Regions from separate parts of the Neorhizobium sp. NCHU2750 genome, predicted to be linked through region 1. Evidence: riboswitches for the same ligand, from Rfam matches in the RefSeq annotation. Region 1 holds a riboswitch; each other region holds the start of a gene.
The links. A riboswitch is a leader RNA that binds a small molecule or an ion and turns the genes downstream of it on or off. The one in region 1 is predicted to bind cobalamin.
Positions count from the first base shown of each region.

Region 1 (7,518 bases):
TCGACGACATCCTCGAATGCCTCGTCGAACAGGAGATGGGAACCGAGGAGATCGTCGCCCGCGGCCATGACGCCGCAACCGTCCACCGCATCGAGCATCTTCTCTATCTCGCCGAATACAAGCGCCGTCAGTCGGCACCGGGCGTCAAGATCACCAAGAAGAATTTCGGCCGCGACCGCCGTTACCCGATCACCAACCGCTTCCGGGATCGTTAACCGCCCTGCCGGAAACACCTTCGCTTCGGCAAGGATTTGCTGTTTTCTGTAGTCTGGATGGGCTGGAGAATGTCATGGCGGGTTCTACAGGCAGGGTCGGCATATTCATCGACGCGGAAAATCTTCCGACGCGCGTCGCCGGGCGGGTCATGGAGATCGCGGCCGGTTTCGGCAGGATCGTCGAGCGGCGGGTCTATGGCGACTTCACCCGCGAACACCTGAAACCATGGGCGGAAGCCGCCACCCATCACGCGCTGAGCATCCAGACCGCTCAGGCGACGATCTCGGGCAAGAACAGCAGCGACATAATGTTGGCGATCGATGTGGCCGAACTCATGTGCCGCTCGGATATCGATGTCTTCTGCATCGTGACCTGCGACAGTGACTTCATCCACCTCGCCACCCGCCTGCGCATGCGCGGCCACAGGGCGATAGGCATAGGCGGCACGAAGGCGTCGCCGGCATTAAGGCTGGCATTCGACAAATTCTTCGAGGTCGAGCTTGCCCTCAAGGAAGCGGACCCGCCAAAGGCGGTGAAGAGCACGACACGGGCAAAGACGGCCAAGGCCGAGGAGCCGGCAAAGGTTGCCAAGACTGCCGAGAATACAAAGCCTGCCAAGCCGCTCGAGACAGGCAAGGTCGTCGCCCTAAAGCGCGCCGGTGATATTCGGCCCTATATTGTTCAAGCGCTGAATTCTATTGGGCGCGCGCCGCAGGATTGGGTGGAGGTCGGCCGGTTGTCGTCCGCGATCCGGCAGCTCAATCCCGAATTCAAGCCGAACAATTTCGGCTCGGCCAAGTTTAGTACCGTATTGAAGAATTGCGAATTTCTGGAAACACGCAAAGATGGGACGATAGGCATGCAGGTAAGGGTAAAGGACATCACAGCACCTCTGGTACAGGGTGGAGCTGGCGCGTGACGCTCCGCAGCTCGGTCGAGATCTACAATATCCGCACCCGGCAGAGCCGCATCGTCTGGCAGACGGAAGAGCTGTTCGAGGCACCCAACTGGTCGCCGGACGGACGCTACCTGATGCTCAATGCCGATGGTTTGATCTATCGCCTGTCTCCAGACGGTGATGGCGTGCCGGACCGCGTCGACACCGGCTTTGCCAACCGCTGCAACAACGACCACGGCATATCCCCCGACGGCACCCTGATCGCGATTTCCGACAAGGTCGAGTTCGGCAAATCGGCAATCTATATCCTGCCGGCCGAGGGCGGGATGCCGAAGCTGATCACCGAAAACCTGCCCTCCTACTGGCATGGCTGGTCTCCCGACGGACAGACGGTGACCTATTGCGGCATCCGTGATCAGGTCTTCGATATCTACACGATCGGCATCGATGGTGAGAACGAGACCCGCCTGACCTTCGGCGAGGGCCGCAATGACGGACCGGATTATTCACCGGACGGCAAGTGGATCTATTTCAACTCCAGCCGTACGGGCCGCATGCAGATCTGGCGCGTGCCGGCCGAAGGCGGCGAGGCGGAGCGCATCACCGACAGCGCCTATGGCGACTGGTTCCCGCATCCATCGCCCAAGGGCGACAAGATCGTCTTCGTCTCCTATGACGGCGATGTCTTCGATCATCCGCGCGACCTCGATGTCCGTGTAAGGCTGATGGACATGGATGGCGGCAATGTCGAGACCCTATTCGAGCTTTTCGGCGGGCAGGGCACGATGAACTCGCCGAACTGGTCACCGCACGGTGATGAATTCGCCTATGTCCGTTACTTCCCTGCGGCGTGATCGGTCTTGCCTCGAAGTCGCAGGCCCGGCATAACTCCTCCCGTCAGGTGCCCGCCATTGGCGGGAGAATCGGGAAGCCGGCGCAATTCCGGCACGTGCCCAACGCTGTGAGGCGGACGGTCATCGCATGAGGTAAACCTCAGCCACTGGGCGACTGTCCGGGAAGGCGGCGATGGCCGGATGAAGCCAAGTCAGAAGACCGGCCTGACAGGATGGACCGATCCGCGCGGACAGCGGACAGGTTGTAAGGTTCGTGTGGCGCCGCAGGCGTGACCGGAACCTCAGGCATTGTTGGGGAAAGACGATGCGACCTGAATTGATACCCGAACTGCGACTCCCGGCCCTGGATGAAAGCCCGGATACCGGTCTTGTGGCGGCCGGACCATTTTCCGAAGACGAACGCGCGGCCGTCTACCGCGCCATCGGGACGCGACGTGACGTGCGCGACCAGTTCCTCTCCGACCCTATACCCGATGACGTGTTGAGGCGCCTTCTCGACGCGGCCCATGCAGCGCCGTCGGTCGGCTTCATGCAGCCGTGGAATTTCATCCTCGTTCGCGACGAGAAAGTCAGGCATGCGGCCTGGCAGGCGTTCTCGAAAGCCAATGACGAGGCCGAGGCGATGTTCCCGCAGGACAAGCGCAGTACCTATCGAAGCCTCAAGCTTGAAGGCATTCGCAAGGCGCCGCTGTCGATCTGCGTCACCTGCGATCCCGATCGCGCAGGACCGGTCGTGCTCGGCCGCACCCACAATGCCCGCATGGACAGCTATTCGACCGTCTGCGCCATCCAGAACCTCTGGCTGGCAGCGCGTGCGGAAGGCATCGGTGTCGGCTGGGTCAGCATCTTTCGCGACGAGGACATGCACGCGATCCTCGGCATACCGGAGAAGATCGAGATCGTCGCCTGGCTTTGCCTTGGTTATGTCGACGCGCTTTATGAGGAACCGGAACTCGCGATCAAGGGCTGGCGCCAGCGCCTCCCGCTGAACGATCTTGTCTTCGAGGACGCCTGGGGCCGCAAATAGGCGCGTCCATCAGGACGCGCGCCTGATCCCCGTTCCTCGCTGTCCTATTGCTGTGGCTGCGGGCCGCTCGATTTCGGGTTGGCAAGATCGATCTTCTCGTCCGGGAAGAATTCCGGCCCGATCACCCGGACCTTTCTGTCGGGATCATAAGGACGGTCCGGCGGGAACTGGATCGGCGCTTCCTTCTGTGTCGTCACCGGCTGAGGACTTCCGAGATGGGTGATGCTGGAATTGGCCTTGTCGGCGGCCGGAGCGGGCATATGTGGTGCTGCCTCGTAAAGCCCGGCACCCGTCTGGTTCTCGTCGGGGCCGGGAAGCGCGATGCCGCGGATCCTGATGCGTTCCTTCTCATCGATCGCGGCCTGGGTATCGAGATCGGTCGGCGTGCAGTTGTTCTCGCGGATGGCAGACAGGATGGCCACGCGCTCTTCCGAAGGCTGCAGCAGCGAGCGGCTGTTGTTGCGTTGCTCGGCGAGCTTTTCCCGATCGCCTTCCAGCCGCTGCAGCTTGTCCTGCATGTCGTGGCACTGGTCGTCGCTATGGTTGTTGCCGCCGAGCGTGACGATGCTGCCGCCGCAGCCGCTCTGCCGCATGTCGATGCGCAAACGGCGGATATCGGAATTCATCGCGCTCAGATCCTGCGCGTAATTGCGGACATTCCGTGTCGTGCCGATGATCTGCGGCGTGCTGGCGAGCCGGCGATAGAGATTGGCGCAGGCCTCGACATCGCGCGCCAGCACCGCCTGCGGCAAGGCCATGCAGGCAATCATCATCGATACTGAAATTTTCGCCCTGGCGGAAATCATGTCTCACCTGTCGCATCGTCTTCGCGGCAGATCAACAGTCGCATGTCGAGCATGCGGCAGGCTTGCGCAAAAGCCTGCCGCAGCAGGTCTCTTACTTGGCCAGAACCGCCGGCTCCGGCTGTGCGGCTTCCGCCACCGCGAGAGCCGCCATGTTGACGACGCCGCGCGAGGTGACGGTGGCCGACAGGATATGCGCCGGCATCTTGGCACCGAGCAGGATCGGGCCGACATGCAGCGCGTCCATCATCATCCGCACTAGGCCGAGCGAGATGCTGGCGGCATCGAGGCTCGGGAAGACCAAGAGGTTGGCCTCGCCATGCAGCGTGCTGTCCGGCATGGCGCGCTTGCGCAGAATTTCGTTGAGCGCCGAGCCGCCCTGCATTTCGCCATCGACTTCGAGTTCCGGAGCCTTGTCGCGCACGATGTCGAGAGCGGCGCGCATCTTGCGGGCGCTTTCTGAATCGCGCGAGCCGAAATTCGAATGGCTGATCAGCGCAGCCTTCGGCTCGATACCGAAACGACGCACTTCCTGCGCTGCGAGAACCGTGATCTCGGCGATCTCTTCGGCCGTCGGGTTGTAGTTGACGAACGTGTCGGTGAAGAAGATCGCGCCGCGCTGCGAGATGATCAGGCTGAGCCCCGCAAAAGTGCAGGCGCCCGGACGCTGGCCGATGATCTGCTTGACGTCGCGCAGATGCCGGTCATAGCGCCCTTCGACGCCGCAGATCAGCGCATCGGCTTCGCCGCGGCGAACCGACAGGGCACCGATGACCGTGTTGTTGGTGCGCACGATCGTACGGGCCGCTTCCGGATTGATGCCGTTGCGGCCGACCAGCGCGAAATAGTCGTCGACATATTCGCGGTAACGCGGATCGTCTTCCGGATTGACGACGCTGAAATCGACATTCGGGCGGATGCGGATGCCGAAACGCTTCAGGCGTGCCTCGATGACCGACGGACGGCCGATCAGGATCGGCTTGGCGATCTCTTCCTCGAGCAGAACCTGGGCAGCGCGCAGAACCCGCTCGTCTTCGCCTTCCGCAAAGATGACCCGCTTCTTTTCGGAGGCCTTGGCCGCAGCGAAGATCGGCTTCATCACGAAGCCGGAACGCCAGACGAAGCGGTTGAGCTCGTCCATATAGGCGTCGAAATCCTGGATCGGACGCGAGGCGACGCCGGTTTCCGCGGCAGCACGGGCGACGGCCGGCGCGATCCTGAGGATCAGGCGCGGATCGAACGGCGAGGGGATCAGGTAATCGGGGCCGAAGACCGGCGTTTCACCGCTATAGGCCTTCGCCGCGACGTCGGAGACTTCCTCGCGGGCGAGCGCTGCGATCGCCTTGACCGCAGCCATCTTCATCTCTTCGTTGATCGTGCTGGCACCGCAATCGAGCGCGCCGCGGAAGATATAGGGGAAGCAGAGGACGTTGTTGACCTGGTTGGCGAAGTCGGAGCGACCGGTGCAGATCATCGCGTCGGGGCGGGCCTGGCGCGCAAGTTCCGGCATGATTTCCGGTGTCGGGTTGGCAAGTGCCATGATCAGCGGCTTTTCCGCCATGCGCACCAGAAGTTCAGGCTTCAGCACGCCCGGTGCGGAAAGGCCGAGGAAGACGTCGGCGCCGTCGATACTGTCGGCCAGAACCCGCTTGTCGCTCTTCTGCACATAGACCGATTTCCACTCGTCCATCAGTTCGACACGGCCCTCGTAGACGAGGCCTTCGATATCATGGACCCAGATGTTTTCCTTTTTCGCGCCGAGCGACACGAGCAGGTTGAGACAGGCGAGCGCAGCCGCACCGGCACCCGAGGTGACGATCTTGACGTTGGTCAGCGACTTGCCGGCGAGTTCCAGGCCGTTGAGGATCGCGGCGGCGACGATGATTGCCGTGCCGTGCTGGTCGTCGTGGAAGACCGGGATGTTCATCGTCTCGCGCAGCCGGCGCTCGACCTCGAAACATTCCGGCGCCTTGATATCCTCGAGATTGATGCCACCGAAGGTCGGCTCAAGCGCTGCGACGGTCGAGACCATCGCGTCGATGCCCGGTGCGTCGATTTCGATGTCGAACACATCGATGCCGGCGAACTTCTTGAACAGGACGGCCTTGCCTTCCATTACCGGCTTGGACGCGAGCGGGCCGATATTGCCGAGCCCCAGCACGGCCGAACCGTTGGAGACGACCGCGACGAGATTGGCGCGCGCCGTGTAATCGGCAGCGGTTTCCGGGTTGTCGCGGATCGCAAGACAGGGGGCAGCCACACCCGGCGAATAGGCAAGCGCCAGGTCGCGCTGGTTGCCGAGCGGCTTGGTGGCCTGAATCTCAAGCTTGCCGGGACGCGGGTACTGGTGGAAGAACAATGCCTGGTCGTCAAGGCTGGCACCGGCCGGCGGGGTCGGCTTCGAGTTTTCATGCGCGTCCATAGTGTCTCCTGCCTTGCTGAATACGCTGTCAATATTGGGGAGGATGCGTTTCCTCCTTACATCAATCGATGCGGTCGAACAGCAGCTAATTTCACCTCATGGCGGAAATAGGAACACCGGCGGTTGGGGCCGGGCAAATGCCCGGTTGTCATCATCCTGAAACACGACTCTGGTTTTCAGAGCATGGGACGGACGACGAAAGGATGGCCTCCGTGACTGGCACGTATGAGACGCGGCATTTCAGGACCCTCTTCATTTCCGATGTACATCTCGGCTCGAAGGCCGCACGCACCGAACTGCTTCTCGATTTCCTCAAATATCACGAAGCGGACACGGTTTTCCTCGTCGGCGACATCGTTGACGGCTGGCGCCTGAAGCGCAGCTGGTTCTGGCCGCAGGGCTGCAACGACGTGGTGCAGAAGCTGCTGCGCAAGGCGCGCAAGGGCACCCGCATCGTCTATATCCCCGGCAATCACGACGAATTCCTGCGCGATTTCCCGGGTACCCATTTCGGCGGTATCGAGGTTGCGGACCGCGCCATCTACGAGATGGCCGACGGCAAGAAATACCTGATCCTGCACGGTGATGAATTCGACGTCGTGGTCCGCAACGCCCGTCTTCTCGCCTATCTCGGCGACTGGGCCTATGATGCCGCGATCGCCATCAACGTCGTGCTCGCCGCGGTGCGCCGCCGTCTCGGCATGCCCTACTGGTCGTTCTCGGCCTGGGCCAAGCTGCAGGTCAAGCATGCCGTCAACTTCATCGGCGAGTTCCAGAAGGTGGTGGCCGATGAAGCCCGCCGCAACAAGGTGGATGGCGTCATCTGCGGCCATATCCATCACGCGGTCATGACCGATATCGAAGGCATCCACTACGTCAATACCGGCGACTGGGTGGAGAGCTGCACGGCAATTGCCGAGAACATGAACGGTGAGCTTGAGCTGATCACCTGGCGCGATATCCGCGCGACCGCCGAGCTTCATGCACTGCCGGCCCCGGCAGAGGCAAAGGACATGCGGGCAGCCTGATCGGGGCGCAGGACGCGGCTCCAAATTCGATCATCTTGTATTTGCATGCCGGGGGTGGACGGTCACACCCGGCATCATGAGGCGGCGTAGAAATCCGCCGGGTTGCCGGCGCGGTTTTCTACAATTCTGCTTTGCAGGGCGCCCGCCCGTGATAGTGTCGAAAGACCTTCACCGACATCCGTGATTCCGTGTCCACGCCTGCAACCCTTCCTGCCGCGCCTGCGCAATTCCAGTTTCGTTGTTCTCTCGCCTACGCAGCGCCCCTGTCGC
Region 1 is NZ_CP030827.1:1,764,559-1,772,076, forward strand. Features, by position in the region: gene NCHU2750_RS08685 (NAD+ synthase) at 1-215, shown strand, start outside; gene NCHU2750_RS08690 (NYN domain-containing protein) at 290-1,135, shown strand; gene NCHU2750_RS08695 (TolB family protein) at 1,132-1,968, shown strand; cobalamin riboswitch at 1,997-2,190, shown strand; gene bluB (5,6-dimethylbenzimidazole synthase) at 2,273-2,995, shown strand; gene NCHU2750_RS08705 (hypothetical protein) at 3,040-3,801, opposite strand; gene NCHU2750_RS08710 (NADP-dependent malic enzyme) at 3,893-6,220, opposite strand; gene NCHU2750_RS08715 (UDP-2,3-diacylglucosamine diphosphatase) at 6,424-7,248, shown strand; gene NCHU2750_RS08720 (MFS transporter) at 7,437-7,518, shown strand, end outside.

Region 2 (7,518 bases), 2.0 Mb from region 1:
GCTCGGACGCCTGGAGAGCCTATATGCGCCGTGCCACCAACACCCTGAACTACGGCCGTACCCTGCCGCTGGCACAGGGTGTCAAGTTCGACATCGAGTAACGAAAACGCCGTGGCGCCGCTCAATCTCCTGACCGATATCGAGGGCGTGGCCGTTGGCCATGCCACCGATCTCGCGCTCGGCTCCGGCGTCACGGCCATCATCTTCGACGAGCCGGCGATTGCCTCCGGCTCGGTTCTCGGCGGCGCACCGGGCGGCCGCGATACAGCCCTTCTCGACCCGTCGATGACGGTCCAGTCCGTCGATGCCTTCGTGCTTTCGGGCGGTTCCGCCTTCGGCCTTGATGCCGCCGGCGGCGTGCAGGCAGGCCTTCGCCAGATCGGCCGCGGATTCGAGGTCAGCACGGCCAAGGTTCCGATCGTGCCGCAGGCGATCCTGATGGACCTCCTGAACGGCGGCAACAAGGACTGGGGCCTCCATTCCCCCTATCGCGACATGGGCTACGACGCCTTCACGGCCGCCGGCAAAGGCGCTTTCGCTCTCGGCACGGTCGGGGCCGGCACGGGCGCCACCACTGCCACCTTCAAGGGCGGCATCGGTTCCGCAAGCGCTGCAACATCCTCCGGCCACACGATCGGCGCCCTGCTCGCCGTCAATGCCATGGGTTCGGCAACCATTGGCAATGGTCCGCATTTCTGGGCAGCCCCGTTCGAAAAGAACGGCGAATTTGGTGGCCTCGGCCAGCCGCAACACTTCACCGACAATGACACCGCCATGCGCATCAAGGGTGTGAAGCTGAAGGCAACGACGATCGGCGTGATCGTTACCGACGCAGTGTTGACCAAGGCACAGGCTCACCGTCTCTCGATCATGGCCCATGACGGCCTCGCCCGCGCCGTGCTGCCTGCACACTTGCCGGGCGACGGCGACACGATGTTCTCCGCCGCAACCGGCCAAAAGCCGCTCGCCGACATGGCCGCTTTCGCCGAACTCTGCCATCTGGCGACACTGGTCACTGCACGCGCCGTGGCCCGCGGTGTTTATGAAGCGACTGCCTTGCCCGTTTTGAATGCACAGGCCGCGTGGCGGGATAAATTCACCGGCTAAAAGCTTTTCAGCGCTTCTTCCAATCTCCGCCAGCCACTCTCATCCGGCAGGCCGATCCGTAAGTCATCCGGTCGCTCATCGAAGCGTCTGGTCATGATGCCACGACGTCCGAGATGCTGGTAGAGTGCCTGAGCACGAGGGTCCCGGACAAGGCAGAACAACGATGTCCCACCATGAATGGCGATGCCTGCATCGTGCAGGCACGCCTGAAGAGTAGCGGCCTCCGTGCCAAGCCGCTCCCGCATCTGGATCTGCCATTCCCGATCGGCAAGCGCCTCACGCGCGACATGCAAAGCGGGCCCGGAAACGGCCCAGGGGCCAAGCCGCGTCTCGATCGTCCTTACTATCTCCGGCTGGGCAATCGCAAAGCCGAGCCTCAGGCCCGCCATGCCATAGAACTTACCGAAGGAGCGCAGCACCAGCACGCCGCCGTCACCGACCATGCCGGCAAGGCTTTCTGCTTCCGACACATCCACAAAAGCCTCGTCCACCACCAGCAATCCACCCTTGGCGCGCATGACGGAGGCAAGCGCCAGCAGATCGTCCCGCTTCACCATGCGGCCGGTCGGATTGTTGGGATTGACGATGATGGCAAGATCGGCCTGCTCCATCCGGCAAAGCTCGTCCGTCTCAGTCACGTCGAACCCGGCAAGCCTTGCCGCGCGGGCATGCTCGGCATAGGTGGGCGACAGGACGGCGGCTTTTCGCCCGCCTATCAGACTTGCGACAATCGGCAGCAGGATCTGCGTGCCCGGCCCCGCTGCAATATGGGCCGCAGAGGCAGCACCATAAGCATTGGCCGCGACTGTCTTGAGGTCATCCAGCATTGCAGGCTCGGGCAGGCGCGCAAAAACATTGCCGGGAATTGGTGAATGCGGATAGGAATGCGGATTGATGCCGGTCGACAGATCGATCCACGGCTCTGGCGCTTCAGGAAACAGCGCGCGGGCCTTGGCAAGATTTCCACCGTGCTGGATCGGGTCGCCCACATCAGAGCCCATATCAGAGATTGCCACTGAAATGTTCCTTCTCGCATTCTTCGCGCTGATCGTAGAGCGCTTTACCGGCTACCCGGACTGGCTGTTCAGGTTGATCGGCCATCCCGTGACCTGGATCGGCCGGCTGATATCCGACCTCGACAGGCGATGGAACCGGGAAGCCGACGATTTCGCCACCCGCAAGAATATGGGCATCAGGGCGCTGGCCGTCATCCTTGTCATCGTCATCCTGATCGCCTTTGCGGTGCAAAAGGTTCTTCTCGTCCTGCCGCTCGGACCGATCCTGCTCTTGCTGGTGGCCGCAAGCCTTCCGGCGCAGAAAAGCCTGGAGCGGCATGTGCGTGAGGTTGCCTCCTCGCTCAAGCATCGCGGCCTGCCGGCCGGCCGAATGGCCGTCTCCCGCATCGTCGGCCGCGATGTCGAACAGCTTGACGAGGCGGCGGTCTGCCGCGCGGCGATCGAAAGCCTGGCGGAAAACTTTTCCGATGGCGTTGTCGCGCCGGCCTTCTGGATGGGAATTGGCGGCCTCCCGGCCGGTGCCGCCTATAAGGCGGCGAACACCGCCGACAGCATGATCGGCCACCGCTCGCCGCGCCATGAGGCCTTCGGCTGGGCGGCAGCGCGCTTCGACGATCTCGTAAATCTGCCTGCCTCGCGGCTGACGGCAGCACTCTTCGTCATCGCCGCCCTCTTCGTCCGTGATGCATCGCCCGGCAACGCCATCAAGGCGATCCGCCGCGACGCAAAGAACCACCGCTCTCCCAATGCCGGATGGCCGGAAGCCGCCATGGCCGGCGCGCTCGGCATCGCGCTGGCTGGGCCGCGCAGCTATGGCGGGACGATGATCGAGGCCGGCTACATGGGCGAAGGCGGCCGTACCGAGCTGGTCTACGAGGATATTTACGACGCGCTGAGGATCGCCCGCATCGCCGACCTGCTGCTGATCGGCCTCTTCGGCCTCCTGGCGATCGTCATGTGGCAAGTCTGAGCAATCCGGTGAGATCGAGATGCCGCTCCATGTGCGCGGCGAGCCGATCGAGAATGGCATCCACATTCGCCTCGTAGTCGAGGCCCGATGACGACCCGCCAAGCCGGGAAAGCCAGGCGGAGCGTTGGCGGTCGTCTGCAAACAGCCCATGCACATAGGTGCCCATGACCCGGCCATCCGTCGAACGCGCGCCTTCCGCCTGCCCGCCGATCACCGAAAACGGCCGGACGCAATCGACACCGGCCGTCTGTCCAATATGCATTTCATAGCCGGCAAACGAAATCCCGTCGAAACTGGTGCCGGAAACCGCCTCCAGCCGCTTGGCACCGGAAAGCACCGTCTCCACTTCGATGAGGCCGAGGCCGTCGACCGCGCCGGGTGGCCCTTCCGTTCCCTCGGGATCGGACAGACGCCTGCCGAGCATCTGGTAGCCGCCGCAAAGACCGAGAATTTTTCCGCCGCGCCGGTGATGGGCGGCAATGTCGATATCGAAACCGGCTTCGCGCAGCGCCGCAAGATCCGCAATCGTCGCCTTCGAGCCAACCAGAAGCACAAGATCGCAATCGCCCGGAATGGCCTCCCCGCGACGCACGCGGATCAATTCCACCTCCGGCTCGGCCTCCAGCGGATCGAGATCGTCGAAATTGGAAATATGCGGCAGGATCGGTACCGCGATGCGGATTTTCGCATCCGGCTTGCGGGCAAACGACTGGTTCAGACCGAGGGCATCCTCCGCCGGCAGGAGAGCCGCATCGGCAAAATGCGGCAGAAGCCCGACCGATTGCCAGCCGGTAAACCTCGAGATCAGATCCATCCCCTCGGCAAACAGCGCCGGATCGCCGCGGAACCGATTGACGATGAAGCCACGGATCATCGCCGCATCATCCGCATCGATCACGAGTTTCGTCCCCGCGATACTGGCAATGACGCCGCCGCGATCGATATCGCCGATCAGTATGACCGGCACGTCGGCGGCACGCGCAAAACCCATATTGGCAATGTCGTTCTGGCGCAGATTGATCTCGGACGCGCTGCCCGCACCTTCAACGAGAACGAGATCGGCCTTTGCCCGCAGGATCTCGTAGCTTTCCATTACCCGCGACAGCAATCTTGGCTTCAGTTGCTGATATTCCGACGCTTTCGCATTGCCTTCCACCCGGCCCTGAACCACGACCTGCGAGCCGATATCGCTTTGCGGCTTCAACAGAACCGGGTTCATGTGGACGCTGAGCGGCACACCCGCCGCCCGCGCCTGCAAGGCCTGCGCCCGGCCGATCTCACCACCATCGGCCGTCACGGCAGCATTGTTGGACATGTTCTGCGGCTTGAACGGCAAAACCTTGAGACCGCGCAGCGTAAACGCGCGCGCCAGGCCGGCGACGATCAGCGACTTGCCCACGTCCGAACCCGTTCCCTGGAACATCAGCGAGCGAGCAGCCATGGTTCAGAACTCGATACCGGCCTGGGCCTTCACCCCGGCCTTGAAATGGTGCTTGACCAGCGTCATCTCGGTGACGAGATCGGCAGCCTCGATCAGCGCCGGCTTGGCATTGCGGCCGGTCACGACCACATGCAGGTCGGGGCGCCGCGTCGCGAGCGAAGCAACGACGCTCTCAAGATCGAGATAGTCGTAACGCAGCGCGATATTGAGTTCGTCGAGAATGACGAGACCGATCGAGTCGTCGGCCATCAGGTCGAGCGCCTTGGCCCATGCCCTCTCGGCAGCGGCAATGTCCCGCTTGATATCCTGGGTTTCCCAGGTGAACCCCTCGCCCATCGTGTGCCAGACGACACGATCGCCGAATGTCGCAAGCGCCGGCTGTTCACCGGTCGACCAGGCGCCCTTGATGAACTGTACGATGCCGACGCGGCGATTATTGCCGAGCATGCGCAGCGCCAGCCCGAAGGCCGCCGTCGATTTGCCCTTGCCCGGTCCGGTATGGACGATGAGAAGCCCTTTTTCGACGGTTTTCTCGGCCACTTCCGCATCCTGAACAGCTTTGCGGTTGACCATCTTGGCGCGATGGCGCTCCTCAGTGGACTGATCGATATCCTTCAACCTGCTGCAAGCTCCTGCTTGGGTCCTGACCGGCGGCCGCAAAAGCAACCTGATCCAGCATATGGCCCTCATTCAAATCCGTTACGGAAAAACCGGGCGGTTGGCGAAGAGCCCGCCACGCCGCCTTGTGTCCGCAACCACCCTCGTGCGTCGGCGACGACTATAGGCAAATCCGTTGCCTCGGCAATCGCTTCTGCGACATTGACAGCACCCCGCGGGAGCGCTTACTTGATGGTTACGACGGTCTCTTGCCGGCAACGGCAAGGGCTAAGAGAGAATGCGGTGCGGATTCGGCGTCTTCGCTGGGATCCAATGCCGCGGCTGCCCCCGCAACTGTAGGCGGCGAGCCATCTTGCCAAAGACGCCACTGGAGAGATCCAACCTAGGAGATAGGGACCGGATCCATCTGGGAAGGCAGGCAGGTGGCGACGACCCGTGAGCCAGGAGACCTGCCGTTCCACATTCATGCTTTTCCGGGCGGGGTGCTCCGGGCAAGGCCTTGTTTTCACTGCAGGATGGTCCGCCACCTGTCGCGCACCCCGATTTTTTGAGAAACCCGGCGGTTTGCGGCCTGATGACGGATGAAGTGCAAAAAGACGATGGAAGTCTGGCCGACGACGGCAATGCCGGCGAGATCGACGTGACGATCTTCGTCTGCACCAATTGCCGCGAGTCAACCAACAGCACGGTCCGCCCCGGTGTCGCACTGATAGAGGCATTGAGAGAGGCGGCCGAAGGCAAGCCGCTTGCGATAAAGCCCGTCACCTGCCTTTCCAATTGCGACAAGGGGCCGAGCGCCGCCTTCAATCGCCGCTCCGGCTGGTCCTATGTGTTCGGCCATCTCTCGACCGAAAATGCCGACGACATCGTCACCGGCGCAATGATGCTGGCCGCCGACGAACGCGGCCTGCTTCCCCTTCGCAGCCGCCCGACATGCCTGCGCGGCAAGGGCATGACGGCCCGCATCCCCCCCTTCCATCATCACGAGGACATGCCTGCATGAGCGTCAATTCCGCCCCCAAGTTCGATCGCGTACCCTGCACCGTCGTCACCGGCTTTCTCGGTGCCGGCAAGACCACGCTGATCCGCAACCTGATCGAAAAGCTCGACGGCAAGCGGCTGGCCATCATCGTCAACGAATTCGGCGATGTCGGCATCGATGGCGAAGTGCTCAAAGGTTGCGGCATCGAAAGCTGCCCAGACGATAACATCATCGAGCTCGCAAACGGCTGCATCTGCTGCACGGTCGCAGACGATTTCGTCCCCGCGATCGACCAGATCCTCGCCCGCGAACCGCGCGTTGATCATATCCTGATCGAAACCTCGGGCCTCGCTCTGCCCAAGCCGCTCGTCCAGGCCTTCCAGTGGCCGGCCGTCAAGGCTCGCGTCACCGTCGATGGCGTCGTTGCCGTCGTCGATGGCGTGGCGCTGGCCGAAGGCCGTGTTGCCGACGACCATGTGGCGCTCGAAGCCCAGCGCGAGGCAGACGGCTCGATCGACCACGACGACCCGGTCGAGGAAGTCTTCGAGGATCAGGTTGCCTGCGCCGACATGATCGTGCTGACCAAGACCGACCTGCTCGATCAGGCGTCGCTCGCTGCCGCCAAGGGCCGTGTCCAGGCGCATCTGCCGCGCGCGGTGAAGATCGTGCCGGCTGCCAAGGGCGCCGTCGATCCGGGCGTGCTGATTGGCCTTGGCCTTGCTGTCGAGGACGATATCGAAAACCGCAAGACCCATCACGACGACGAGGAAGACCACGATCACGACGAATTCGACAGCTTCGTCATCGATCTTCCGGCCGTGACTGACGCGGAAGCTCTGGCAGAGCGTATCTCCGCCACGGCGGAAGCGGAAAACGTGCTGCGCATAAAGGGCTTCATCGACGTCGCGAACAAGCCGATGCGCCTGCAGGTTCAGGCAGTAGGATCGCGCGTGAACCATTATTTCGACCGCGCCTGGGCGCCCGGCGAAATCCGCCAGAGCCGCCTCGTCGTGATCGGCGAAAAGGGTATTGATCGCGCTGCAATCGAGAAGATGCTGGCGGCCTGAATCCCGCGCAAGGCAATTCCGGAATTGCGGCAGACAAAGGAAGAGGATGCATATACTCGCCACCACATCGTCGTCGCTCGACGATCTGATCGAACCGGTAGACCTCAATCAGTCGCCGGCCGATGTGGTGGTGCTGTCCTTTTCCGGCAGCGACCTGAACGGCGTTGCGGCGGGATGGGGTGAAGGCAGCCTCGCGCTCACCAATCTCTCCGACCTGCACCATCCCATGTCCGTCGATCTATGGCTGGACAAGACCGCATCCCATGCGAAGGTCATCCTCGTCCGCATTCTCGGCGGCTACGACCGCTGGGCCTATG
Region 2 is NZ_CP030827.1:3,811,262-3,818,779, forward strand. Features, by position in the region: gene amaB (L-piperidine-6-carboxylate dehydrogenase) at 1-101, shown strand, start outside; gene NCHU2750_RS18370 (P1 family peptidase) at 112-1,107, shown strand; gene cobD (threonine-phosphate decarboxylase CobD) at 1,104-2,108, opposite strand; gene cbiB (adenosylcobinamide-phosphate synthase CbiB) at 2,128-3,093, shown strand; gene NCHU2750_RS18385 (cobyric acid synthase) at 3,077-4,534, opposite strand; gene cobO (cob(I)yrinic acid a,c-diamide adenosyltransferase) at 4,538-5,107, opposite strand; cobalamin riboswitch at 5,377-5,623, shown strand; gene NCHU2750_RS18395 (DUF1636 family protein) at 5,727-6,155, shown strand; gene cobW (cobalamin biosynthesis protein CobW) at 6,152-7,201, shown strand; gene cobN (cobaltochelatase subunit CobN) at 7,248-7,518, shown strand, end outside.
Region 2: it holds a riboswitch for cobalamin, as region 1 does, so the genes downstream of both, NCHU2750_RS18395 (DUF1636 family protein) here and bluB (5,6-dimethylbenzimidazole synthase) in region 1, are expected to answer to the same signal.

Region 3 (7,518 bases), 1.3 Mb from region 1:
AGGGGATCGCGCACCCCGGCGATATGGCGCGAGGTGAACTCGATGCCGAGCCGCGGCATCAGTTCGAAACCGGTCAGCGCCGAGCCGCACAGCGTCGAGGCGCGGTCGAACAGTTTCAACGCATCTTCCGGCGAGGCGACGCCGGCAAGCGCCACCTGATGGCCGACCGGACGGGGAAAGAGCTTCAGAACCGCACCGGTAATCACCCCGAGCGTACCCTCCGCGCCGATGAACAGGTCGCGCAGGTCATAGCCGGTATTGTCCTTCTTCAGCCGTCTCAGCCCATCCCAGATCTCGCCGGTCGGCAAAACCACTTCCAGCCCGAGGCAGAGCTGGCGCATATTGCCATAGGCAAGCACCGCCGTGCCGCCGGCATTGGTGGAAAGGTTGCCGCCGATCCTGCACGAGCCTTCCGAGCCGAGCGATAGCGGAAACAGCCGGTTCACCTCTTCGGCCGCCTTCTGCACATCGGCAAGGATGGCGCCGCCATCGGCAACGAGAACGTTGGCGACCGGGTCGACATCGCGGATGCGGTTCATCCGGGCAAGCGACAGGATCACGTCCGCGCGGCCCGTGCGTGGCGTCTGCCCGCCGACAAGGCCGGTATTGCCGGTCTGCGGCACGATCGCCGTGCCGGTCTCGCTCGCAAGCTTGAGGATCTCGGAGACTTCCTGCGTCGAGCCCGGCTTGAGGAGGAGGGGCGTCGATCCTTTGTAGAGACCGCGGTCCTCGATCAGATGCGGAGCAAGATCGGCGGCCTCCGTCACCACATTCGCATCGCCCACGATTGTCGCAAAGCGGGTTATCAGGCCGGGAGCCATGGCGGTATCGTTGGTTGCATTATCCATTGTCCGTCTCCTCCTCATGGGACCCGTCTCTTGGCGCGGCGGCGCGTGCGAGCCTGTCGTTGATTGCCTCGCCGAGCCCCTCGTCGGGTATGGCACTGACGGCGATATGCGCAGCGCCGCTGGCATCGGCACGCTTCAGATAGTCGAAAAGGTTTGCTGCGGCCTCCGCAAGGTCGCCCGAAGACGAAAGGTCGAGAACGATTGCAGCATGCTCCATGCCCGTGATCGTCGCCCCGGCAAAGCGGATCAGAGCTTCTCCGGGTTCGATCGCAGTGGCATCCAGACGGACGGCCGCACCCGGCGCGTAATGCGAGGCAAGCATGCCCGGCGCCTCGATGATTGCCGCCGGCCCGGCACGCCTGGTGATGCCGCGACCGGCGGCCCTGGCGATCTCTTCCGCCGCAAGCCCGCCCGGCCGCAGAAGCAGGATCGTTCCGGTCTCCGGGTCGACGCGTACGATGGTCGATTCCACACCCACTTTCGACGCGCCGCCATCAAGGATGAGCGGGATCTTGCTCCCCAGATCGTCCATCACGTGACGTGCGCTGGTCGGGCTGACCTTGCCGGACGTGTTGGCGCTCGGGGCAGCGAGAGGCCGGTCGAAGGCGCGGATCAGCTCGTTGGCAAACCCTGCCGGGCAGCGCAGTCCGACCGTGTCGAGCCCGGCCGTCGCCAGCGAATGGATGATGCTGTCCGGCTTCAGCGGCAGGATGATCGTCAGCGGCCCCGGCCAGAAGGCTTCGGCGAGCTGCCGCGATACGGGATCGAACACGGCATAGCGCTCCGCCATGGCGATATCGCAGACATGGCTGATCAGCGGGTTGAAGCGCGGCCGCCCCTTGGTCTCGTAGATCCGCGAAATGGCATCCGCCCGTGTCGCGTCGGCGGCAAGCCCGTAGACAGTCTCGGTCGGGATGGCGACGGCAAGACCTTCGCCAAGCACGCGCACGCCCTCGCGGATCGCGCGCTGCGGCTCAACACCCGTCTCTATGATTTCGGCTTTCATCCTGCCGTCAATACAGCGGAGCGCGCCCGCTTCAAAGCCTTTTGATCATTTCGCGGATCGTCGCGTCGGGCGCGCCGAGCATCAGCACGTTGCGCATCGCCTCATGCGGGTCGTTGGTCTGGAACAACAGCCCGTTCTTGCGCCAGCTGCGGTCGATCTTGGCCTGTTCGCCGGCCTCGCCCTCGACAGCGACGGCGAAATACATCCGCGCGTTCTGCGGACTGATGCGGGCAAAAAAGGCTTCGTCCTCGCCGATCTCCGAGGAGAAATTGGCGATGTAGAACGACCATGTGACCATGGAATCGCGCGAGAAGAAGGTGCGCGCCGCCGTTACATGGCAATAGCCGAGATGCGGGCTGCCATCGAGCGTGCGGTGGAAGATGATCTTCGGAAGAAAGATCGAGCGGTGAAAGCTGTTGAGCCGACGGTGCGTCGTCTCGCCTGCTGCCTCGAGCTTCTTGCCGGTCTTTTCGGCAACTTCCTCATAGGTCAGATAGCGGCGTTCGCTTGGAACCCACATCGGCCGGATGCGGGAAATGCGGCCCGTCCGCAGAAACTCCGAATGGGAAGTCGCGGTATTCGGCGCGGTGACGAAAGGCCTCTGTCTGTTGACCTCGTAATACCGGATCGGTGCTGGCATCTTGGCGGCTCTTCCGATTGGATTTTGACGAATACTATTAGCGACACCTTAACAGTCTGTTTCTGACCGTGCCGGCATGCCACGGCCCGCCCCGGACAATCCTGGGGAACGCTTTCTGCCAAAGCCTGTTCCGTCGTCGCCAATGCAGTTGCCGATGTCGCAATGTCGTCTATGCGACAGGCCGGCGTCACGCTTAAATATGACAAAGCTCAAGGTGCCGCCTTGCTAGGGAAGGTGGAGAATTGGGAAGCCGGCGGGTCGACGAGATCTATCCGGCGCTGCCCCCGCAACGGTGGTGGAGTTGAAGGCATGGCGTGAGGGAAACCCTTAAAGCCACTGGGACAGAGCCGAACGGCCGACCGGGAAGGTGCCATGCAATCCCTCTTGAAGGGAAACTCCTCAGCCCGGAAACCAGCCTGAGCCATGATTGACGACCGGTCGCGGAGGGCGCACGGGACAGGAATTGGTTGCGTTTCAAAAATGCCGCCGGCTTGTCCATGCCCTGAAGCTTGCTTGAATTGCGAGGAAGCATATGGACATTCATAGTCAGGTTCTGCGACAGCTGAAGAACCGCCGCGAGGGTTTCAGCCTCGAACAGCCCTTCTACATCGACCCCGACTACTACAAGCTCGATCTGGAAATGATCTGGTATCGCGACTGGCTGTTCGTCGGCCACGATTGCGAGATCGACAAGGCGGGCAAGTATGTCACCCTGCAGATCGGTGACTATCCGGTCCTCGTCATCCGCACCCGCGAAGGCGATATCCGCGCCTATCACAACACCTGTCGCCATCGCGGCCACCGCGTCTGCACCAAGGATGCCGGTTCCGCCACCCGTCTCGTCTGTCCCTATCACCAATGGACCTACCAGCATGACGGATCGCTGATGTCGGCCCGCCACATGGGCGAGAATTTCGACAAGAAGCAGTATGGCCTGAAACCCGTCCATTGCCAGGTCGTGGGCGGCTACATCTTCGTTTGCCTTGCCCAGGAAGCCCCTGATTTCGCCCCGGTGCGGGCCACGATCGAGCCCTACATGGCGCCGCATCGCCTGATGGAGACGAAGGTCGCCGCCAAGAACACCATCATCGAGAAGGGCAACTGGAAGCTCGTCTGGGAAAACAACCGCGAGTGCTATCACTGCGCCGGCAATCACCCGGAACTCTGCCGCACCTATCCGGAAGCCCCGACCGCGACCGGTGTCCAGGGTGCCGGCGATGACCCCTTCATCTCCGAGCACTGGAGTCGCTGCGAACAGGCAGGCCTGCCGAGCACGTTCAACATGTCGCCGGACGGCCAGTTCCGCGTCGCCCGCATGCCGCTCGTCGAGGATGCCGAGAGCTACACGATGGACGGCCGACCCGCGGTCAAGCGCTCGCTCTCCGACGATGTGAAGATCTCGCATATCGGCACGATGCTGCTCTTCCATTACCCAACCACCTGGAACCACATGCTGGTCGACCACGCGATCTCCTTCCGCGTCATCCCGATCGGCCCGGAAGAGACTGCGGTCACCACCACCTGGCTGGTTCACAAGGATGCCGTCGAAGGTGTCGACTACGATGTCGAGCAGCTCACCCATGTCTGGAACATGACCAACGACCAGGACCGCGCGATCGTCGAGGAAAATGCCTTCGGCATCCGTTCGCCGGCCTATGAGCCTGGTCCCTATTCCGAGGCGCATGAAGGCGGCGTCATGCAGTTCGTCGAATGGTATTCGAACTTCATGATCGATCGCCTGCAGGGCAAGGACAGCACGCTTTACGCGGTGGCGTGACGACAAAAGAGACTCGTGTGTGGAACAAAATGGGGATGCTTCCCGTTGCAGATCGTTAGATTTGCAGAGTGAGGAAACATTCCCATGACCGCATTGCGCATGCGTCTCGCGACGGCTTTTACGGCTGTTGCCGTTCTTGCCACCAGTTTCGTTCCGGTTTTCGCCGCCCCGATGCGGCTTGACCTGGCTTCTCCGCCGGCGACGTCCGACGTGACCAAGGTTCAGTACCATGGCCATCACGGGCCGCCGCGGCACTATCGCGGTCACGATCGCCGCGGCTATTACAACGGCCATCGCGGTTACAGCTACCATCGTCCGGGCTACCGTTATCACAATGGTTACTGGTTCCCGCTGGCAGCCTTCGGTGCCGGTGCGATCATCGGCGGCGCCATTGCCAGCCAGCCGCGCGCCCATAGCAGCAACCACTATCAGTGGTGCGCCAGCCGCTATCGCACCTATCGCGCCTCCGATAACACCTATGTTTCAAGCCCGGGTGTACGCCGCACCTGCGTTTCTCCGTGAAGGTAACGCCGGTTTGATTGAGAGATGGCCCGCTCGCCCTGTCGAGCGGGCTTTCTCGTTCCCATGTTAATGAGCGGTTCAGGATGAAAATCCTAGCGTGCTGGGGTAACGGATCACTATCTTCAGGGTTGGATGTGCAACAGATGTGCACCACCCGCCAACAGAGGAATGGAGAGACAAAATGACTCTGTTCAGGAAACTGGCCGTCGCTGCGGTGTCGGCGTTGGTGCTTGCCGGTTCGATCGGATCGGCCGAGGCACTGCCGCTGCCTGCCGCACCGTCCGCACCCTTGGCTTCCGACGTCACCAACGTCCAGTATTATCGTCATGGTCCGCCGCGCGGCGGCTATTATGGCGGCGGCCCGCGCCGCGGCTGGTATGGCGGTTATCGGGGCTATCCCGGCTATCGCCATGGTTATCGCCGCTATAGCGATGGCTACTGGTATCCGCTGGCAGCTTTCGGTGCCGGTGCGATCATCGGGGGAGCCATTGCCGCGCCGCGTTACGTCGAGCCGGCCCCGGCACCCATCTATCACGGTGCCGGCCTCAATCCGCGTCACTACGAATGGTGCTCGTCCCGCTATCGGTCCTACGATTCCTATTCGAACACGTTCCAGCCGTTTAACGGCCCGCGCCAGACCTGCTATTCTCCCTATTTCTGAGATGAGCGCCTGATCATGGATAAAGGCCCATCCGGCAGTCCCGGATGGGCCTTTTTTGTATGCGTCCGGGCAAGCCGGGTCAGAAGATCCCGGTGCGTTTCAGCAGCCACCATGCGGCGATCACCGACAGCCCCATGATCCCGACCGCAAATGCCGTGCCATGCTCCAGATGGGCGAACGGCAGGCCTTCCGTGTTCATCCCGAAAAAGCCGGTGACCAGTGATGGCGGGAGCAGGAAGGCAGTCATGATCGACAGGATATAGAGGTGCCGGTTGGTTTCCGACGACTGTTTGGAATCGATTTCTTCATGCAGCAGCCGGGCCCGTTCCTGCAGCGCATAGACATCGTGATCCACCGCCTCCAGCCGGCCGATCAGCCGCGTCGCCGCATCGTCGAAACCGGGCGGCATGTCTTCCTCGTCGGCGGCATTGGCCCGCCGCATGAGCGTCAGCACGGTCCTGAGGTGCCGATGCAGACGAACCACCGTACGGCGCACCGGGGCCAATCGTCGGCGCTCGTCGCGCGTGGCGTTTTCGTAGACGAAGTCCTCGATCAGGTTCAGCTCTTCCGTCAGCTCCATGACGAGCGCGATCAGTGTCCGCTGGAATTCGGCCACCAGCGTTTCGAACACGTCGATCGGCTTGCGGAAGCGGGTGGCATTCTTGTCCATCGACGCCTTCAGCCGGTCGACGGAACGCAGTGGCTGCAGCCGCGTGGTGATGATGATCCGCTCCAGGACGAGAAAATGCAGCCAGCCAATATCATGCGTGTCGCTGTCGAACTCCTTCTGGAAATCGATCAGCGTGCCATAGACGAGCTGCTCGTCGAGAATGATCGCCGCATGGGTATCACGCGTTGTCAGTGCCGCGAGCGCCGGGGCGGTCATCTCGGGCAGTGCCTCGAGAAACGCCGGAACCCGGCTGTCGGCAAGGTTGAGATGCAGCCAGGTAAACCCATCCGCGACCAGAAGGTCGTCGATCGTCGCCTCCAGCGGCAACTGTGTGCAACAGCGTGTCGCGGTTTCGAAACGATAGGCCCAGACGAGGCCGGGAATGGCAGGCGTCAGCAGCGCGGTTGCATCCATCGAGGGGCGTACTCCAGGGGTCTGGAAGACTTTCTACGCCAAAGCGACGAAAGAATCTTTAGCGCGGCTGCAACAGGGGCGCCGATCATTTCGCTTTCCCCTCATGCGCGACTGCTTCATGATGAAACAACCTTCCGATTGACAACCTATGTGACGTTTACGTAAAGGTTATTGGACGTCTGGAACGGCATGGCTGCAATTCTGATGAGGAGGATCATATGTACAGCGCCCCGGTGGAGGAGATTGCCTTCACATTGAACCATGTCGCCGGGCTGGCTCCGGCGCTGGAGGAAGGCCGCTTCGGCGACCTGAGCGGCGATCTGGTGGCAGCCATCCTGGAGGAGGCGGGCCGGTTTGCCTCGATCGAGATCGCGCCGCTCGGCGAGAAGGGAGATCGCGAGGGCGCAAGGATCGAGGATGGCGAGGTGACCACGCCGAAGGGCTGGCCGGATCTCTATCGCCGCTGGCGCGAGGGCGGCTGGAACGGCCTGACCGCGCCGGAAGCCTATGGCGGCCAGAACCTGCCGCATATGCTCAATGTCGCGGCGCTGGAAATGTGGAACTCGGCCTCCATGGCGTTTGCCCTTGCCCCCACCCTGACCATGGGCGCGGTCGAGGCACTTTCGGTCCATGGATCCGATGCGCTGAAGGACACCTTTCTGGAAAAGATGGTGTCGGGCGAATGGACCGGCACGATGAACCTCACCGAACCCCAGGCAGGCTCCGATCTCGCGGCACTCAAGACCCGTGCCGAGCGCCGCGACGATGGCACCTACCGCATTTTCGGCCAGAAGATCTTCATCACCTGGGGCGAGCATGATGCGGCCGACAACATCATCCATCTCGTGCTGGCCCGTCTTCCCGATGCACCGGCCGGCACGCGCGGCATCTCGCTGTTCCTCGTGCCGAAATTCCTCGTCGAAAAGGATGGTTCGCTCGGCGAGCGCAACGACGTTCTCTGCCATTCGATCGAGCACAAG
Region 3 is NZ_CP030827.1:497,380-504,897, forward strand. Features, by position in the region: gene NCHU2750_RS02360 (FAD-binding oxidoreductase) at 1-848, opposite strand, end outside; gene NCHU2750_RS02365 (L-threonylcarbamoyladenylate synthase) at 841-1,854, opposite strand; gene NCHU2750_RS02370 (DUF6656 family protein) at 1,886-2,494, opposite strand; cobalamin riboswitch at 2,689-2,928, shown strand; gene NCHU2750_RS02375 (aromatic ring-hydroxylating oxygenase subunit alpha) at 3,027-4,271, shown strand; gene NCHU2750_RS02380 (BA14K family protein) at 4,356-4,793, shown strand; gene NCHU2750_RS02385 (BA14K family protein) at 4,975-5,454, shown strand; gene NCHU2750_RS02390 (transporter) at 5,534-6,538, opposite strand; gene NCHU2750_RS02395 (acyl-CoA dehydrogenase family protein) at 6,757-7,518, shown strand, end outside.
Region 3: it holds a riboswitch for cobalamin, as region 1 does, so the genes downstream of both, NCHU2750_RS02375 (aromatic ring-hydroxylating oxygenase subunit alpha) here and bluB (5,6-dimethylbenzimidazole synthase) in region 1, are expected to answer to the same signal.

Region 4 (7,518 bases), 730 kb from region 1:
CAGGCGGCCAGCGTCAGCGCCACGATCGGCACGAATGCGGCGATGTTGAACATGCCCATCCGGTCCAGCCAGAAGGCGATCAGCAGCATCAGCGTCTGGTGCAGGACATAATAGGTCAGGATCGCCTTGTTGAGATATTGCAGGGCCCTGGGGCGCCAGTCGCGCAGCATCTGGGCATAGCCGAGGATCGCGACGATCATGCACCAGCGGAAAGGCCCAAGGACCAGATTGCCTGCAATCGAGTTCCACGTGTCGTGATCTCCGAGTGGAGCCATGCTGAACTGGTAGAGCAGCGCCGGCACACAGCAAAGCGCGACGATCAGCGCCGGCCTGCGCATCCTGCCAAGCTGCTGCCAGAATTCCTCCTGCCGGCCGAGGAGAACTCCGCCCAGGAAGCAGGACAGGTAGAGCCCGTGGGAATACCAGTCGTTGACGAGATTGGTCGTCGGCGGGAAGTGTGGGCGCAGGACAACGCGAAGCAGCACGAACAATGCTGCCGGCCAGAACAACAGGCCTGCGCCCCGGAGCAAGGCGGCCAGCCATGTGCCTGCGGCCGGTATTCTGTCGTGCGCCATTGAGACCAGCAATGCAAGCAGCGCCGTATAGACCCACAGATAGGCGAGATACCACAGATGCTCCATTCTGACGATCACATGCTGGCCACCGTCCGGCAGATCGAAAGGTGACAGCGTCAGATAGCGGGCGAATACCTCGAAAATTCCGATCTGCATCCCGGCCACGCCGTTGAAATAGACGTAGAGCTGCGGCGGGATGAGCAGGGCGATGCCGATGAGAAGCGGAAATAACAACTGCCTCGATCGCCGGCTTCTCAACTCCGTCGCCGAGATGCGCTCCAGGGCGAAGGCCGTCGCCACGCCCGAAATCAGGAACAGCAAACTCATCCGCCATGGATGACTGAGAAGATGAATGATGTCGAAATAAATATTGCTGTCGGGCGCCTTCAGGAAAAACTCCCTGCTACCGTACATTAGGCTTACATGATAAATGATTAAAAGCAGAAAAACGGAAATACGCACCAGATCAAGCTCGTGTCGACGTGCCATTTGATCTACCCCAGTCCAATATTAAGTCCCCAAGCTGGAAGTATCATGGGTGGGTTTTATTAGTGTGAATCTATATCGCGTCTATGTACATTAGTAATTGCTAACTGTCTGGGCGGCGCTACTGATATCAAGGGGAGGCGGCCACCGATGGCCGGTCTCTTCGTTTACATCAGGTATTGGATGTGCAGCCGGCCGTGATGCGTCGAGACCGAGACATGTGCCTCGACACCGAACACGTCGGCAATCAGCGTCTCGGTCAGGATCTCGAAGGGCGGGCCGCAGGCCACCAGTTTTCCCGCGGACAGAACCGCGATCCGGTCGCAGAAGCGGGCGGCGAGGTTGAGGTCGTGGATCGCGACCACCGTGGTGACCGGTAGCTCTGCCACGAGCCGCAGGATGTCGATCTGGTGCTGGATATCGAGATGGTTGGTCGGTTCATCGAGGATCAGCACGGACGGAGACTGCGCCAGCGCCCGCGCCAGCTGCACCCGCTGGCGCTCGCCGCCGGAGAGCGTGTGCCACGATTGCTCCCGCCGGTCCTGGAGGCCGACGCGGGACAGTGCCTCATCGACCTGCCGGTCGTCCTCCTGCGTCCAGGGCGAGAGTGCCGAGCGATGCGGCGTGCGGCCGAGCTTCACCACATCGACCACGTTGACATGTGCCTCCGTCATCGAATGCTGCTCGACGACCGCGACGCGCCGGGCAAGTTCCCGCCGCCCGAAACTGCCGATCGCCCGGCCGTCCAGACTGACGTTGCCTTCCGCCGGGCCGCGCAGCCCCGCAAGCAGCCGGATCAGCGAGGATTTTCCCGAGCCGTTGGGGCCGATCAGCCCGAGCGTCTGCCCGGCCTCGACGGACACGGAAATGCCGTCGACGATCACCTTGCGGCCGGCCAGGAAACGGACCGCATGGGCGGCAAGTATCGCCTCGGCGCTCATGCGGGTCTCCTTGCACGGTAGAGGATGACGGAGAAGAACGGCACGCCGACCAGTGCTGTGACCACACCGATCGGCAGCACCTGCGGCGCGATGATGATGCGCGAGACGATATCGGCAACCACCATGAACAGTGCGCCGGTCAGCGCGCAGGCGGGCAGCAGCCGCATATGGCCGGGCCCGACGACGAAGCGGGCTGCATGCGGAATGACGAGTCCGACGAAGCCGATGGCACCGACCATGCTGACCATGGTGGCCGTCATCAGCGCGGTGACGAGAAGCAGCAGGGCGCGTACCCGGCCGACAGCGATGCCGAGCGAACGGGCGGCATCCTCGCCGAAGGTGAAGGCATCGAGCGCCCGCGAATGCCAGATGCAGACGACGAGCCCGACGGCGACGACGATCGCGGCAAGCGCCACGTCGGGCCAGCGGACGCCGGAAAAGCTGCCGAGCAGCCAGAACATCACGCTGCGCGCCTGTTCGGCATTGGCCGAGGTCGAGACGATATAGGAGGTGAGCGCATTGAACAGCTGCGAGGCGGCGACGCCCGCCAGAATGGTGCGGTCTGCCGTCTGTCGCCCGGTCGTCAGCACGATGACGAAGGCGAAGGCGAGGATCGCCCCGGCAAAAGCGCCGGCCGAAAGCGAGATCGCCCCGCCGCCAAGCCCCAGCAGCATGACCGAAACCGCGCCTGTGGAGGCACCGGCCGAAACGCCGAGCACATAGGGTTCGGCCAGCGAGTTGCGTAAGAGCGACTGCAGGATCGCACCCGACAGCGCCAGCGCCGCGCCGCAGAAGGCGGCAAGCAGCGAGCGTGACAGGCGGTAATCCCAGATCACCGCTTCCTGGATGCGTGGCACCGCGATTGCGGTCAGGCCGAGCCTGTTGGTGACGGCCGCAGCCGCCGTCTTCATCGGGATCGCCATCTCGCCGATTGCAATCCCCGCCGTCATGGCGAAGAGCAAAGCGATGAGGACGAGGAGGGCGCCGGCAGTGCCGGCAGCCCAGACTCTGGTCCGCGATGGCGTCACTGCGACAGGCCGAAGGACTTGATGCCGCGGGCCAGCGTCTCGATGCCGTCGATCGTGCGGATCGTCGGGTTCATCGACTGCGCGTCCATCATCACGAAGCGCCTGTTCTTCACCGCGTCGAGCTGGCTGACGACCGGATCATGTTCGAGGAAATCGATCTTCACCTTTGGGTCGTCGGCGGCATAGCGGCGGCGGTCCATCGTGGCGATGACGATGACGGCCGGATTGGCCTCGGCGATCGTCTCCCAGCCGACCAGTGGCCATTCCTCCTCGGTCGACACGACATTTTTCGCGCCGATCGTCTTCAGGATATAGGCGGGCGCACTGTTCTTGCCGGCGATGAAGGCATCGCCCTTGGTCTCCTTGCTGGAGAACCAGAAGACGATCGGCAGGTTCTTCGCCTCGGCCCCCTTGATCGAGGCGACCGCTGCCGCCTCGCGCGCCTTGAGATCGGCGGTGAGCTTGTCGCCGCGGTCCTGTACGTCGAAGATCTCGGCCAGTTCATCGATCTCCCGATAGATCAGGTCCATCGTGAAGAGTTCCTTGCGCACCCCGTCGCCGCCATCGGTATTGGTCTTGGCGACGCAATCGGCCGGCGAGATATAGGTGTTGATACCGAGATCGGAAAACTGCTCGCGCTTGCCGACCGAGCCCATCGGACCGACATGCCATTCGAATTCGGCGGCAACCAGATCCGGCTCCAGCCCGACGACCGACTCGAAGCTCGGATCGTTGTCGGCAAGCCGTTTGATCTTCGCATTGGCCTCGGCATATTGCGGCAGTACCGGGCCGACCCAGACGGCGGTGCCGGCGACCTTGTCGGCGAGCCCGAGCGAATAGAGGATTTCGGTCATGCCCTGGCCGATCGAGACGATCTTTCGAGGTGTCTTGTCGAATGTGACCTTCTGGCCGCAATTCTCGATGGTCAGCGGATAGCTGGTCGAGCCTGCGAAGGCGGTGGCGGGAAGAGCCGATGCGGAAAGCGCAAAGAGCGCGGCAATCAAGCCGAGTTTCATGTCCTGTCCTTTAAGAGTGAATGGCTAAGCCGGGATGAAAGGCAGGACGTTGCAGTGCCGCGACCGCGGATTGCATCGGAAACGGCGGGCGACGGCGTCGCTTGCGTCATAAGTCTCTCCCTGCCGGAACACCTCGTCCGGTACTGGTTGGCCTAAGCTGCGGCAGGTCTCCTGACTTGCGGCTCATACGCCCTGTCGTCTCCTTCCCGGCCGGTGAGGCCAGTGGCTGTGACGAAGGGCTCGCCGCTTACAGTTGCGAGGGCAGTCGCGGAATTGGTCGGGGCTGATAGCCCGAAACCTCACCGCATTCCCTTTTCATCTGCGAATGCAGAACCGTAGCGTGTCCTTGATAGGAGACCGTCTGGTGCTTGTCCAGTGATCTTGACTGCACGGCAGGAAGGGGGACCAAAACTCCCGCAGGAGGCTTGACGACCCGCCGTGCATGTGCTGACGTAATAGTATAACGTAACGCGCAATGCAATGGACATCTGTTATGAAAGAGAGACTCCCCGTCACCGTGCTTTCCGGCTTTCTCGGCGCCGGCAAGACGACGCTGCTCAACCATATCCTTGCCAATAGGGATGGGCTGCGGGTGGCGCTGATCGTCAACGACATGAGCGAGGTCAATATCGATGCAGCGCTGGTGCGTGATGGCGGTGCCAACCTCTCCCGTACCGAGGAGCAATTGGTGGAGATGACCAATGGCTGCATCTGTTGCACGCTGCGCGATGACCTGTTGACCGAGGTTCGGGCCTTGGCGGAGCAGGGCAGGTTCGACTATCTGCTGATCGAATCGACCGGTATCGCCGAGCCGCTGCCGGTTGCCGCCACCTTCGACTTCCGCGACGAGAACGGCATGAGCCTGTCCGATGTCGCAAGGCTCGACACGATGGTGACGGTCGTCGATGCCGCCAATCTTTTGAAGGATTACGGTTCCGGCGATTTCCTTGCCGATCGCGGCGAGACGGCGGGCGAGGGCGACAACCGCACCATCGTCGATCTTCTCGTCGAACAGATCGAGTTTGCCGATGTGGTGATCCTCAACAAGATCGGCACGGCAACCGAGGCTGAACGCGACGCCGCGCGAAAAATCATCGTCGCGCTCAATCCGGATGCCAGGCTGATCGAGACCGATTTTGGCAAAGTGGAGCTGAAGGAGATCCTCGGCACGGGGCGCTTCGATTTCGACAAGGCGCAGGAACATCCGCTCTGGTTCAAGGAACTGCATGGCTTCAAGGATCATGTTCCGGAAACCGAGGAATACGGCATCCGCTCCTTCGTCTATCGCGCCAGACAGCCTTTCGAGCCGGAACTCTTCCAGCGCTTCATCGATCGCTCATGGCCGGGCGTGGTGCGGGCGAAAGGCTTCTTCTGGCTGGCGACGCGGCCGAATTTCGTCGGCGAGATCAGCCAGGCCGGTGCGCTTGTCCGCACCGGTCGGATGGGCCTCTGGTGGTCGGCCGTGCCGAAGGAGCGCTGGCCAGACAGCCCGGATTTCCGCCGAATGATGCAGCCCTATCTGCACCCGGTCTGGGGTGACCGGCGCCAGGAGATCGTCTTCATCGGCGCCGATCCGATGGACGAGCGAAAGATCACCGCCGAACTGGATGCATGTCTCGTCGACGCGCCGGCGTTCACACCGGAAAGCTGGAAGAAACTGGCTGATCCCTTTGCCAACTGGGATCGGCAGGCCTCGTAGCGATGATCCGCTCAACTCGCCAGCGTGCCTTCAAAGCGCGTTGGCGAGCGACACGAATTCTTCGACCGAGAGCGTCTCTGCTCGGCGCTGCGGGTCGATGCCGGCCTTGGTAAGCAGTGCCTCTCCGCCGACAGGTTTCAGGCTCTGGCGCAGCATCTTGCGACGTTGGCCGAAGGCGGCATGGGTGATGCGTTCGAGCTTGGCAACGTCGCAGGGCAGGGGATTGGTGCGCGGCGTCAGATGAACGACGGTGGACGTCACCTTCGGCGGCGGAGAAAATGCCTGCGGCGGCACGTCGAACACCATATGCGCATCGGTGCGCCAGCCGGCCAGCACCCCGAGCCGGCCGTAATGGTCGTCATCCTCGTCGGCGACGATCCTGAGGCCCACTTCCTTCTGGAACATCAGCGTCAGGCTGTCCCAGAACGGCGGCCAGACGCCGTCTTCCGGCAGGAGCCAGTTGATCAGCAATTGCGTGCCGACATTATAGGGCAGGTTGGCGATGATCTTCACCGGCCCGCCTTCCGCCCTCTCGGCTGCAAGCGCCTTGAAATCGGTCTTCAGCGCATCGCCTTCGATGACGTCCAGCCTGCCCAGATAATAGTCGGAGACTTCCGCCAGCACCGGAAGCGCACGCGGATCACGCTCGACTGCAATCACCTTTTTCGCACCGAGTGCCAGAATCGCCCGCGTCAGGCCGCCGGGACCGGGGCCGACCTCGAACACGGTGACGCCTTTGAGCGAACCGGCCGAACGGGCAATCTTCTGGGTGAGGTTGAGATCAAACAGAAAGTTCTGCCCGAGCGCCTTTTTGGCATCGAGCCCATGGCGCTGGATGACATCGCGCAGTGGTGGCAGGCCGTCGAGTGTTGCCATCAGGCGGCTCCGCTTTCAGGCTGGGTATTGGTGGCAAGCTGGGCTGCCAGCTTCAACGCCTCGACGAGGCTCGTCTCCCGCGCGATACCCTGGCCGGCAATGCCGAAGGCGGTGCCATGGTCGGGCGAGGTGCGGATGAAGGGCAGGCCGAGCGTCACATTCACCGATGTGTCGAAGCCGAGCGCCTTGGCCGGGATCAGGGCCTGGTCGTGATACATGCAGATGGCCACGTCATAGCGCGACCGCGCCTCGTCGTGGAACATCGTATCGGCCGGCAGCGGGCCGAAGACATGCAGGCCTTCCTCGCGCAGCTTGACGATCGCCGGATGGATGACGTCCTGGTCTTCAAGCCCGATCGCGCCGTCTTCGCCCGCATGCGGGTTGAGCCCGGCGACGGCGATCCGTGGCCGCTCGAGGCCGAACCGGGTCTTCAGGTCGTGGTTGGTCACGCGGCAGGTCTCAAGGATCAGTTCTTCCGTCAATGCGGCCGGAACGGCGCTGAGCGGTATATGGATCGTCACCGGAATGGCGCGCAGCTTCGGGCCGGCCAGCATCATCACCGGCAGAACGTGACGGCCCGTCTCCTTCATCGCCAGATCGGCGAGAAATTCCGTGTGGCCGGGAAACTGGAAGCCGGATTGATAGAGGACCGACTTGGCGATCGGATTGGTGACGACGGCCGAAGCGCGGCCTGCAAAGCAGAGGCTGACTGCCGTCTCTATGGCCGAAATCGTGCCGGCCGCCGTCGCAACATGCGGCTCTCCGGCGGCAACCTCAATGCCGGCCGGCACGGAAAATACGGGCACGGCCTCTTCGAAGATCGATAGGGCATTCTCCGGCGTCGCCTCGCGAACGGGCACATCGAGCCCGAGAAGGGAAGCGCGTGCTGCAAGCACG
Region 4 is NZ_CP030827.1:1,031,909-1,039,426, forward strand. Features, by position in the region: gene NCHU2750_RS05125 (acyltransferase family protein) at 1-1,064, opposite strand, end outside; gene NCHU2750_RS05130 (ABC transporter ATP-binding protein) at 1,229-2,002, opposite strand; gene NCHU2750_RS05135 (FecCD family ABC transporter permease) at 1,999-3,030, opposite strand; gene NCHU2750_RS05140 (ABC transporter substrate-binding protein) at 3,027-4,046, opposite strand; cobalamin riboswitch at 4,191-4,399, opposite strand; gene zigA (zinc metallochaperone GTPase ZigA) at 4,540-5,745, shown strand; gene rsmA (16S rRNA (adenine(1518)-N(6)/adenine(1519)-N(6))-dimethyltransferase RsmA) at 5,776-6,621, opposite strand; gene pdxA (4-hydroxythreonine-4-phosphate dehydrogenase PdxA) at 6,621-7,518, opposite strand, start outside.
Region 4: it holds a riboswitch for cobalamin, as region 1 does, so the genes downstream of both, NCHU2750_RS05140 (ABC transporter substrate-binding protein) here and bluB (5,6-dimethylbenzimidazole synthase) in region 1, are expected to answer to the same signal.